4 regions of the Yersinia antarctica genome follow, and region 2 is predicted to be linked to each of the others. Evidence: predicted binding sites of a transcription regulator. Region 2 holds the regulator's gene; each other region holds the start of a gene.

Region 1 (3,193 bases), 1.5 Mb from region 2:
GTTTAGCAGCCAGCTGTACGCCTTGTGCTTTGAATGCGCCGTTATTTACGTCGCCTTTGTAAGGCATACGGCCAAGCCAGTCGTATCCCATTTCAAAGCCCAGGTATTGGTTTGCTTGGTAACCCAAGAACGCACCAGCACCCAGTTGGTCTTTATGGGTAGGACCGTCGTTGCCAACGTTGCCATAGATACCGCCAGTGCCAGTATCTTGATACTGGGACCAACCCAGTTTACCACCGGTGTACCAGGTGTTATCTTTCGGTGCGGCTTGCGCTACTGTAGCGAAACCAGCCAGTGCCACTGCTAATGCGATAGCTGTCTTTTTCATTTTACGCCTCGTTATCATCCAAATAGGCAATGAGCTTTAAAAAGCTAAGCCCTTGGTTAAAATTCTTCGCCAAGGTTTTAACGCTCCCGTTAATCACGCTGCCAGTATAATTTGGCGTTTTAGAGCAACCTTGGCGATGTAAAGTCTACAACGTGGCGAGAAAGTTACAAGTGTGATGTGATAAACCGCCTGAAAAAAAAGCGAAATAGTGCATTATCTTTAACGATTTAGCGGTAAAAACCCGCGTTTTCTAGACGTTATTTTCTGCTGCAAGCCGCATTCCGACTCGCTTTATGCCGGTTTTATAGGAGTAAGCGCTAAATATTGTAATAATTCATGGGATAAATCCTAAATTTACTTAATGATACAAAGAAGAATGAATTTTTAACGTTGCGCACTGTCCTTGGTTCAGTTTTATGTCATTCAACGGACGCATAACAAACCCATAAGCATTCCCTAACTTTGCTGCCAAACGTAATCTGATTCGATCATTTTCTGACAACTCCGGTAGCCAACCAAGAACGACACTGTAATTTCCCGTCAATAATGCCTTCTCCATTGCATCAACAGTCGACAATGGATTGATTTGCCGTAACTGAACGACTTTATCTATTGGTAAGCCTGAATGCTGTAACCATAAACGACTTAATTTCTGTTGTGGGGCCAGCCATAAAAGCCACCGAGACTGCTTACCAAGTTGTTGCAATAAAGGAAGCAATAACTGAGTTACCGCAGGCTGGTTTTCACTGTACACAAGTTCACTGATAAGGCCACTATCTGTTGGAGCATCAACTCTTTCCGGTGTTTCACGGCTAATAAGAGAATGATAATTAGCATTATAAGGTTTTAGTGATTGAGTACGCATTATGAACCTCGCCTGTAGTGTGCTGTATGCATATACAGTAGTCACTGTTTGTTCGAAGATCAACTAAATTTTTACAAGACGCTTCGCATAATTGTGATGTAAATCCGTGCAAATTCATTTTGTGTTTGGCTAGGTAATCCATATTGCGTATTTTTTAATTGGTTGTTCCTCTTACACTTATTGCAACTGGATAGGGACGTTGGATTGGATTTTTACTAAAGGAGTAGTTATGGAAAACGCATCAGAAAACAAAATCATGCAAGCACAGGATCGTTTCGATTTTTTAGGCAAGATCACAGTTCGTTCGCAATTTGGTGGCTATGGCCTATTGGCGAACGGCATTATGTTTGCGGTGATTTCGGACGGCGAACTGTATTTACGCGCTAATAATAAGATAGAAACGCTATTCCGCAGTCGGGGGATGAGTAACTTTGTCTACGCTAAACGCGGGTTACCGGTATTGCTGCGTTATTATTGGGTAGACTCTGCATTATGGAGTGATGAGTGCACACTAAGTCATTTTGCTACACGCGCTTATCAAGGGGCGAAAGCTGAGATTTTAAGCAAAAAAGGGCCAACAGTTCGTCTGAAAGATTTGCCGAATCTCAGTGCCAGCCTTGAACGACTATTGTGGAAAGCCGTCATCAAGAATGCGGCGGAACTGCGGCGTGAAGGGGCCAAATGCTGTTATCTGAAGTTACGTGCATTAAGGCGCTCACTCGGGGTTAATGTATTATTGGCGCTTGCTGGGGCGATAAGTGGCCACCATTATGCTGTGCTGCCTTTATTGATGCGTAGTGAACTTATTGAATGGTTTGAGATACACATCCGTTCGCCCAACATTACGCAGTTTGAAACAGCATAGCGGGGCCATCGGGAATGGCCCCAATCTTAATTAGTCTGGCTGATGTGCCTATTCAGTTCACTGAGTTCAGGTAACAGTTCAAGCAATAAACCTATTTGTTGTAAAACCAATTGGTCTTTGCTCTCCGGCTCAGGATTACAGTTCTGTAGCCGGGTAGATAAGCTGGCTAGCACCTGGGCCATTTTCGCGCTGTCAGGCTGCTCTTGCTCAAGTGTACCCTCGACATAACAAATCGCATCATTAAGCAGATTCAGGGTGGCGGTGTTGCTCAGTTTCTCTCGATGAGCACCCAGCGCGGATATATAGCTCAGCATCGTGTGGTTCAGACAGAGCAATCGGAATGCTGCCTCCTGAGTTTCTTTGTCATTTTTGGGTTCGGCAGACATATTTGAGATCACTGAGGCTAACTCCGCGTCGCAATTATGTGCATCACGGCGGGCTATACGGTAGGGCAGGCTATTATCTTTGCCTTGATAGTATTGCACCAGAATTGCATCCAAATAGCGGCAGTTGGCATTCAGCGTTTTATGAACCACCGCAGGGAGGTGGCGGAACTTCCAATCCGGCCAGATAAAACTCACCGCTACCCAGGCGATGGCACAGCCTAGCAGGGTATCAAATACCCGAGGTGCGGCAACCTCAAATCCTTCCCCTAATAGGTTAAAACAGAGCAAAACCAGCAGGGTAATAAACATCGTTGCATGAGCATACTGAACATTACGGAAAGCAAAAAATAGTACCCCGGTAATGACAATAAGGATGAGTTGCCCCTCAATGGAAGGCACAAAATACAGGATAGGCAAACCAATAAGAATACCCGCTAGCGTGCCAATTATACGCAATGCAAGGCGGCGGCGCGTCGCATTGTAGTTAGGTTGGCAGACAAAAAGACTGGTCAGTAGGATCCAATAGCCGTGGCGCATGCCTGTTAGTTGAATAAACGCATAACCGAGACATAGCACCACTGACATGCGAACTGCGTGGCGAAATAGTGCAGATTGTGGGGTGAGATGGCGGCTGATACGCAGCTTGATATCACTCCATCCGGTAATGTGGTCGTCAGACAAACGGCTCTCGGGCTGAGGGCCTTCGGCTAATACTTGTTCGGATTCAATTCCCGCCAATTGGGCATCAA
Region 2 (3,193 bases):
TCAGCTAATAGTTATGTGCTATGTCATCATTTTGAAGAGCCAACCCATACTTCAGCGCTATTTATCTGTGATCGGTGCAAAATAGTCACTGAACGCACCACCGTGGGCATTGAAGAGGCATTGTCACAGTTAGCAAAACAATCAGGTTTTGTGCTGCGTCACAGTGTGGTTGAAGCGCACGGTTTATGTGCTGAATGCGGGGAAGTTGAAGCATGCGAAAGCCATGAGCATTGTGACCATGACCACTCTATTGTTACTAAAAAGAAATAGCTGCGTACCTAATTGAAGTTGCAGCAATGTTAGCTGCTCTCCAATTACTTTTGCCTTATACCCGTCATACTTCAAGCTGCATGTGTGTTGGCTGCTCTCAATAACCCGAATCACTTACTCATGTAAGCTCATCGGGATTAATGAGCCTCATCCTTGAGGCTCACCCAGCGGGCTAGCATAAATGCTGTACAAATCGGTTACCGCCTTCCTGCAACTCGAATTATTTAGGGTATAGATAGAGATCCCTGGTGGGTATATATCGGTTAGCAAAAAGTAGACTGCCGCGAGCAATGCGACAGGGTAATAATTAATAATAAGGCACGTCCTTGTGCAGATGTAGATATAAATACAGGTGAGCTAGAATAGCTTTTATTAAAATAACCTCACCGCTTCAATATAATTGGAGTTGATACACCAATAACTAGACGGGGTTGATTAACAATGCATATTCTATGAAACGAGAGACCCGATTAATTTATATCAATATCAGTTTAATTCCATTTAATGCTGTTACCAGCGATATTTGCTGTGGTCTTCCCAGGCTTTGACTTCTTTCTCGGCTTGCTCTTTCTGATAGCCGTATTTCTCCTGGATTTTACCCACTAGCTGGTCACGCTTACCTTCGATTACCGTTAAGTCATCGTCAGTCAGCTTGCCCCATTTTTCTTTCACTTTACCTTTAAACTGCTTCCAGTTACCGTCGGCTTGATCTTTATTCATAATATCTCCGTTACCTTGGGATTAGTCAGTTTATTTAATTCAATACGATAAACATTCTCTATTGATAAAAACAACCACATTTAAATTAGTCACTCACAGTCATAATTTAAAATTAAACTTCGTTGTTTCGCTTACCGTACGAATAACTATAGCAGAGGATACTAGCAATTAAAGTCAGGATAATATTAATCACTGAGATTATAGCTATAAAGTAAAAATAAGCACTGATATTATTCAGTTAAAACAGTAGGTAATAACTTATTGTCGGAATCGTCTCAATCTAAATAACTTTTCCATACTTGGAGCTGTAGCAGGCTAGCTGTACTTGTTACTTGGCCCCTTCCCAGACATCACCTCTGAGAGGCCGCAGCAAGCAGCATTCAAATTTTCTCCCCGCAGATTTGTCATCCAAATCATCTACTTGTCGTTAGCATTGATCGGAATTAGCGAGCTTCTTTGCGGCTGCCTGCCTGCAACGTCAATTAATTTGGGCGTCTGAATCGTTTAATGGGGTCATTAATAATAAAAAGCCGCTCCTGAGCAGGAACGGCTTATCAGTTCAATATAAAACGCTAATGTTAGATCCAGTCACCATTACGGATAACACCGACGGCCAATCCTTCAATAGTGAAGCTTTGTTCGCGCAGATCGACAATAATCGGTTGGAACTCACTATTTTCTGGCAAAAGCTGTACGATATTACCTTGTTTTTTCAAGCGTTTTACCGTCACTTCATCATCAATTCGTGCCACTACAACTTGCCCGTTACGCACATCTTGCGTTTTATGCACCGCTAATAGGTCGCCATCCAGAATACCGATATCTCTCATCGACATCCCATTAACCCGCAACAGAAAATCTGCACTCGGTTTAAACATTGATGGGTCTACTTTGTAGTGCCCTTCAATATGCTGCTGTGCCAGCAAAGGTTCACCTGCGGCAACCCGACCAATCAGTGGCAGGCCATCTTCTTCTTCCATCAGCAAACGAATGCCACGGGAAGCGCCAGAAACAATCTCAATGACGCCTTTACGGGCCAGTGCTTTTAAATGCTCTTCAGCGGCGTTAGGAGAGCGAAACCCCAGACGCTGCGCAATTTCGGCACGGGTCGGTGGCATGCCGGTTTGCGCTAAGTGATCGCGAACCAGGTCATAAACCTCTTGCTGTCTGGTAGTAAGTGCTTTCATTCCGCCCCCTGTTTGTTTATACAGTCTTGCTGTGAGTATATACAGGTAAGCGGGTGTTGGGAACCAAAGAGTGAATAAAAACAGGGATTAATCACAGCTTATTTCTGCGGCATTGTTCGTCATAACATTAACCGGCATGCTGGCAAAGTACGGTTATCCAAACAAATAACGCTAACAAGATAGCGAGGAATACCGCCGCGGACCCCATATCTTTGGCGCGGCCCGATAGCTCATGGAACTCACTGCCAATCCTGTCCACTACCGCCTCAATCGCACTGTTAATGACTTCGATAATTATCACTAAAACCACGCTACCAATTAATAAAAGGCGTGCGATAGCATCTACATCCAGCCAGAAGGCCAGTATGATAGCGATTATGGCAGCAACAGCTTCCTGACGAAATGCCGCTTCGTTTTTCCAGGCAGCCGTTAAGCCTTTCACAGAATAACCGGCCGCTTTATAGACTCGGGCCAGCCCTGTTGATTGATTCGCCATGTTTTATTGCCTTTATCTTAAGTTAATGATGATTTTTGCCGCTTTCTGTTGTCTTATCACCACAGATCTCAAAACCAGTTTCTGGTATCCTTGCGACGAATTGCTAACAAGAGGCTTCATGTAGTTATGTCAGGTTGGCGTAAAATATATTATAAGTTATTGAATTTACCACTTAAAATGTTGGTAAAAAGCAAGGTTATTCCGGCAGACCCTGTGACTGAGTTAGGGCTAGACCCCTCTCGTCCTATTCTGTACGTTTTGCCTTACAATTCTAAGGCTGATTTGCTGACTTTGCGAGCGCAGTGTCAAGCACAAGACCTGCCCGACCCATTGATTCCATTGGAAATCGATGGAGTGCAACTGCCCAGCCATGTGTTTATCGATAATGGCCCGCGGGTCTTTCGCTACTACGCGCCTAAACAGGAATCGGTAAAGCTGTTCCACGACTATCTGGATTTGCACCGCAATAATCCCGAGTTAGATATCCAGATGTTACCGGTTTCCGTGATGTTTGGTCGTT
Region 3 (3,193 bases), 1.5 Mb from region 2:
GCGCTGAAAAGCTTTGACCCTATAAAAAATGTGGCTTGCAAGCCGATTGAGCAAAAAATAGCCATGACACAAAACCACCTTTTTGCACCATTTTATAGCAAATTTAGGACGAAAAAATAGCTAAGGGAAACACTCTGGGATTTTAATTCTGGCACGTTCTACTGATTTAACTTCTTTTACTTTGACAATCGGCTGTGCATTTGCGAAAACATCATAGGAAGAAGAAATTATCTGCGCGCCATAAATTTCAGATTTGGTATCAGTGATGCCAAGCGAAAACCCTGGAACGTTTTCGATTAATGCTGGATGGCGTGTGAAGTAAGTTCTCGAACAACTGTAGGGGGGAGTTTCTACGGCGGTTCGTGATGTGCTATCTCTTCCTCAACGCTAATAATCATCGAGTACCTCGCATACAGTTGGACAGACAGGGTGTGAGATAACAACGTGTTGATATATTTGCATAAAACAGGCTGCGGGTCGTTGTCTGTAGCAGGCTCGAAGTATAAGCACGATGAGAGCATGTCACAGACTCAAGGAAATTAAGAGAGACTATAAGATGATAGATAATAAAAAACGCCCGGGGAAAGAGCTTGATCGTATAGATCGTAACATCCTGAATGAATTACAAAAGGATGGGCGCATCTCTAACGTTGAGCTTTCAAAACGAGTAGGATTATCACCAACACCATGTTTGGAACGAGTTCGCCGCTTAGAGCGTCAGGGTTTCATCCAAGGTTATACCGCACTGCTTAATCCACAGTATTTGGATGCATCGCTGCTGGTTATCGTTGAGATTACTCTGAATCGTGGCGCTCCGGATGTGTTTGAGCAATTTAATGCCGCTGTTAAAAATCTTGAGGAAATTCAAGAGTGTCACCTGGTTTCCGGCGATTTCGACTATTTGTTGAAAACCCGCGTACCTGATATGTCTGCTTACCGTACATTACTCGGTGAGACCTTGCTTCGCCTGCCGGGCGTCAATGACACTCGTACCTATGTGGTCATGGAAGAAGTGAAGCAGAGTAACCGCCTAGTCATTAAAACGCGGTAAACAGGCAGGTGCAAAACCTGAGTAATTTGGTTACACTCCTGTTTATTCATACAGTTTCAACGCCGGGAGGGTTCTCGGCGTTGTCACTCATACCAGTTAACAGGAACCTGGAGAGCCTTTCTTGAGCCAGGAATATACAGAAGATAAAGAAGTTACCCTGAAAAAACTCAGCAGCGGGCGTCGTTTACTTGAGGCGGTTTTGATTGTGGTAACAATTTTGGCAGCCTACCTGATGGCGGCGCTGCTCAGTTTTAATCCTTCGGACCCAAGCTGGTCCCAAACTGCATGGCATGAGCCTATCCACAATCTTGGTGGGGGTATTGGTGCCTGGATGGCCGATACACTGTTCTTCACCTTTGGTGTTTTGGCTTACGCAATCCCTGTGATTATGGTGATGTTGTGCTGGGCGGCTTTCCGTCAGCGCGATGCCAATGAACACGTTGATTACTTTGCTCTTTCTTTACGTCTGATTGGCACATTAGCCCTGATTTTAACGTCATGTGGCCTGGCTGCATTGAATGTTGACGATCTTTATTACTTTGCCTCTGGTGGGGTAATTGGCAGTTTGTTCAGTAATGCCATGTTGCCGTGGTTCAATGGTGTCGGTGCAACACTGACATTGCTCTGTATCTGGGCTGTTGGCCTGACGCTGTTTACCGGCTGGTCATGGTTGGTCATTGCTGAGAAAATTGGCGGAGTGGTCTTAGGCTCACTGACATTTATGACTAATCGCTCACGTCGTGAAGAACGCTATGACGATGAAGATGACGATTATCAGGTTGAAGATTCCGACGTTGCTGAACAAGAGCAGCGGGCGGCTTCAAATAAAGCGCTAGCAGTAGGCGCGGCTAGCGCCGCACTTGCGGCATCTGCGGCTCATGCTGATGACGACGTGCTATTCTCCGCGCCATCAGCAACCGACGCCATCGCCAATGCGCCTGAGCCGGCCTTATCCCCAGCGCCGGGGTCCAATGGCGACTATGATCCTCTATTAAGCAGCCTGCGGGCAACAGATGATGACTATCAACCTGCTCCTGGGGTGATAGCCGAGTCTGTTAGCAGCCATAGCACGGCACCGATGACGGCTAACTCGACAGCGACACCGCCGTTATATTCGTTTGAAATTCCGCAAGAGACGCCATCACCGGTTCAGACTCGCGTTGCCACGCCTGTTGAGCGGCCAGAGCCACAAATGGGGGCATGGGATGTACCACCTGCACCTGCACCTGTCAGCCATTCGCCGTTCGATTTCTCAACAGCACAGCGCCATAGTGATCAGGTCGATAGTGTTCCTAATGCGAACACTGGTTTTGGCCGTGCCCTTGATGGTTTGGCCGCAGTAAGTTCGGCCAGTGATCCACTGATTAGTGACCCATTGATCAATAGCAGCTTGTCAAATAACCCATTGTCTCATCACGGTTTGTCGGGAACAGCCATCGCCGCTGCGAGTGCAGCAGCGACGTTTATGCCAGCATTTACTGCTACTAGTGACACCGGTTCTCAGGTAAAACAGGGTATCGGTCCTGAGTTACCACGGCCTAACCCTGTGCGTATTCCAACGCGGCGTGAGTTGGCCTCTTACGGTATCAAGTTGCCTTCACAACGTATGGCGGAACAGGAACAACGCGAACAAGAAGCGCAAAATCCTCAGGTTACTGCAGCGTCGTTCGACAGCGAGCCTCTATCAGCAGATGATGATGCGTTGCAGCAGGCTATCTTGCGTAAAGCGTTTGCCGACCAGCAATCCGAGCGTTACGAGCAATCATCAGACGCAGGGGGTAATACGTTCACCGCCCCTGAGCCAGAAGATGAGCAAGCTTTAGAAGAAGCCGCATTACGGCAGGCATTCGCAGCACAACAACAGCATCGTTATGGGGCGGTTCAGCACCAAGACGTTGTTCATCACGAAGACTCTACTCATCACAAAAACAGTGTCGCAGAAGGAATGCAGCCTGTTGATATCCGCCGCGCCTATACATTCTCGCCGGTCGCAGATCTTGTTGATGATAGCCCTCGTGAGCCCTTGTTCACGCTTTCTCCCTATGTTGATGAAGGGGAACCCACAGCTTCTCCAGACGCTATTTCGCCTGAGCAACCAGCGCAATATCAGCAGCCATCAGTGCATCAAACGCATTCAGGGCA
Region 4 (3,193 bases), 1.8 Mb from region 2:
GTAAGACTGCGGTAACTCAACTGCGTGCCAGCGGTGTAATTAAAGATGAAGACCCATCTGTTGCTGGTTTAAATATGGCATTAGAACTGCCACATGAAATGAAAACGTCACCATACTTTGATGACCCGCAAATCGTTTCATTGTTCCGAGATGCAATCCAATATATCGATTATGGTCAGAAATCTGTTGAAGAATCTGCGGAATACTTTAATAAACAAGGTGACCGTATCCTGAAACGCGCCATGAGATAATCTGTAAATCTATTTAACTTAAGTGGTTATTAAACCCTGCCATTGATTTGGCGGGGTTGTTTTGTTTTATAAAAAAAAATAATAATAGCCAATTAGATCGCCATCACAAATTAATATCTGATTAAAAAATTAATCTCTAAGAAAGATCTGGATCACACAAATAATTATCCATATAAATAGAATATGAATCCACATAAAGTGAAACGTTGTTTCTTTGATTGTGGAATTGTTTTTTAGTCGTATGTTGATTTTTATAAACTTGTTAATGATTGTTGTTTTAAATAACCATAACCCTGGGATTATATAAAAAATGAAATTTAAATTACTTACTTTGGCAGTGGCATCTGTTATCAGTTTTAGTTCTGTTGCAACAACAATTGACTATCGGCATGAAATGAAAGATACCAGTAAATCTGATCATAAAGACCGTTTACTGATCTCCAACCGTTTTGCCAATGGTTTTGGTTTATCTTTAGAAGGGAAATGGGGCCAGCACAGCTCTGATACTACGCCTAATAAACCATTTAATGAGCAAGTCAGTAATGGTACCGAAGTGGTTGCCAGCTACGTCTATCAATTCAACAAAACATTCCAGATTGAGCCTGGTTTCTCATTAGAGTCATCATCTGACTCGAACAACTATCGCCCTTACCTGCGCGGTAAAGTGTCCTTTACTGATGATTTCTCTACCTCACTGCGTTATCGCCCATATTACAAGCGTAACCAGCCAGCTCAGACCAAAGCAACAGAGAAAGGCCATGAGTTCACCATGCTGTTTGCTTATAGTTTCTTGAAAGACTATTCAGCAGAATACGAATTAAACTACAAGAAATCTGAAGATGAAATTCTGGCAAATAAAGAAAAAGAAGAATGGAGTCATGATCTGAAAATTGCTTACAAATGGGATAAAAACTGGAAGCCATATGTTGCTATCGGCAACGTAGCAGGTAGCAAAACGACTGACGAGCGTCAAACTCGCTACCGTGTCGGTGTGCAGTACAGCTTCTAATTATTATGTTGTTATGAGTACCCTCATCATTATTTGTTAAATTATGCCCATACCCGTATTACTTTGGGGAAAAGTCGACTCCCGGTCACTTTTCCCCTTTTTTTATCAATGTAACTTCATTTCAGCCCAAGACCTGATATTTCCCCCCTGAATACTCACGTTAAACTCCCTGCTCTCAGCCAGAGAAAAATGAGACATTTAGTTACAGCGTAACGGCTATCCACGTCAAGATAAATCTCATATACTGGATAAACCAACAGCTACAGACTCGGAATTCAAGTATGACAGGGGAAGGACACCTTATTTTTTCTGTCGCCTGCGCTATCTTTGCCAAAAAAGTCGGTCTTACACCGGAACTGGCACAGGGTGACTGGTGGCATATTATCCCTGGCGCCCTGCTAACTTCCCTGCTACCCGATATTGATCACCCAAAGTCAATCCTTGGCCAGCGGTTAAAGTGGCTCTCCACCCCCATTGCCCGTGCATTTGGCCATCGTGGGTTTACCCATAGCCTATTGGCCGTTATCGGTGGTGTGGCACTATTTCAAATGGACATCTCACGCGATTGGATTATTCCCGCAGATGCGTTCCATGCAATGATTATTGGCTATTTCAGCCATTTACTAGCGGATATGCTCACACCTGCTGGCGTACCGCTGTTATGGCCTTGCCGCTGGCGATTCTGTATCCCGCTATTACGCCCACAAAAAGGCAATCAATTAGAACGCGTATTCTGTGTTCTATTAGTTTGTTTTTCCGTCTATTGGCAAACTGATACCACCATTCCCTTGCTATCCTATATGGAACAATTGAAAAACTTTCGACTGTGATCACATTTTAATGGGTTAATAATCACCAATTTGAATGTATTCCATACAAATCAGGGTAAAAATTTATATAAAATTCCTTTTGGATATAAGTGAGCCTGAAGAGGAACTGCTACCATATGCGGCTAATTGCACCATGACGGTGCTTGGCTCTGTTCTAGATAAAAATAGTAATAGAATATGTGCCAGTATTTAAAATAATAATTTGGAGATATGGGGATGAACCTTCCGCTTGTGATTAACGTGCTGGTATTTGTAGCACTGCTATTACTATTGGCACAAACCCGGCATAAACAATGGAGTCTGGCCAAGAAAGTTTTGGTTGGCTTAGCACTGGGGGTGCTGTTTGGTCTGAGCTTGCAATGGGTATACGGTGCTGATAACCCGGTACTGAAAGAGTCCATCACCTGGTTTAATATTGTCGGAAATGGTTATGTGCAATTATTGCAGATGATTGTTATGCCGCTGGTATTCGCCTCAATCTTGAGTGCTGTCGCTAAACTGCATAATGCCTCTTCGCTAGGTAAAATTAGCGTACTGACAATCGGTACGTTGCTTTTCACCACCTTAATTGCTGCTCTGGTTGGCGTGCTGGTTACCAATCTGTTTGGCTTAACCGCTGAAGGCTTGGTACAAGGTACGCAAGAGACAGCACGTTTGAGTGCCATTGAAAGCAACTACTTAAGCAAAGTGACGGATTTGACAGTGCCGCAGTTGATCCTGTCGTTTATTCCGAAAAACCCGTTTGCCGATTTGACCGGGGCCAGTCCGACCTCAATTATCAGCGTGGTGATTTTCGCGACGTTCCTCGGTATTGCCTCACTGCAATTGCTGAAAGATGATGTCGAGAAAGGACAACGCGTATTAGTTGCTATTGATACGCTGCAAGCTTGGGTGATGAAACTGGTACGTCTGGTGATGAAACTGACCCCCTACGGCGTATTGGCACTAATGACCAAGGTTGTCGCTGGCTCTAATATTCAAGATATTATCAAGCTTGGGAGCTTTGTCGTTGCCTCCTACCTTGGTCTGGCGATTATGTTTGTGGTCCACGCCGTGTTGCTGTCATTCACTGGCATCAATCCGTTGAAGTTCTTCCGCAAAGT

What was found. Region 2 encodes LexA, which represses DNA repair genes until DNA is damaged. Its sites were predicted from a motif close to TNCTGTATGTACATACAGNA; they were not measured.
Positions count from the first base shown of each region.
Region 1: sulA (SOS-induced cell division inhibitor SulA) is a predicted target of LexA. The motif match lies at 1,214-1,233, and genes of this name have one in related genera.
Region 3: ACWJJO_RS14125 (DNA translocase FtsK 4TM domain-containing protein) is a predicted target of LexA. The motif match lies at 1,088-1,107, and genes of this name have one in related genera.
Region 4: ACWJJO_RS12330 (metal-dependent hydrolase) is a predicted target of LexA. The motif match lies at 1,503-1,522, and genes of this name have one in related genera.

Region 1 covers NZ_JBSJQF010000001.1:2,959,184-2,962,376, reverse strand. The annotation lists gene ompA (porin OmpA) at 1-328, opposite strand, end outside; gene sulA (SOS-induced cell division inhibitor SulA) at 687-1,193, opposite strand; gene ACWJJO_RS13845 (TfoX/Sxy family DNA transformation protein) at 1,423-2,058, shown strand; gene yccS (YccS family putative transporter) at 2,085-3,193, opposite strand, start outside.
Region 2 covers NZ_JBSJQF010000001.1:4,488,258-4,491,450, forward strand. The annotation lists gene zur (zinc uptake transcriptional repressor Zur) at 1-270, shown strand, start outside; gene ACWJJO_RS20760 (CsbD family protein) at 781-990, opposite strand; gene lexA (transcriptional repressor LexA) at 1,569-2,177, opposite strand; gene ACWJJO_RS20770 (diacylglycerol kinase) at 2,305-2,673, opposite strand; gene plsB (glycerol-3-phosphate 1-O-acyltransferase PlsB) at 2,800-3,193, shown strand, end outside.
Region 3 covers NZ_JBSJQF010000001.1:3,036,766-3,039,958, reverse strand. The annotation lists gene lrp (leucine-responsive transcriptional regulator Lrp) at 557-1,051, shown strand; gene ACWJJO_RS14125 (DNA translocase FtsK 4TM domain-containing protein) at 1,173-3,193, shown strand, end outside.
Region 4 covers NZ_JBSJQF010000001.1:2,663,696-2,666,888, forward strand. The annotation lists gene ACWJJO_RS12320 (ABC transporter substrate-binding protein) at 1-251, shown strand, start outside; gene ACWJJO_RS12325 (oligogalacturonate-specific porin KdgM family protein) at 562-1,260, shown strand; gene ACWJJO_RS12330 (metal-dependent hydrolase) at 1,542-2,090, shown strand; gene ACWJJO_RS12335 (L-cystine transporter) at 2,307-3,193, shown strand, end outside.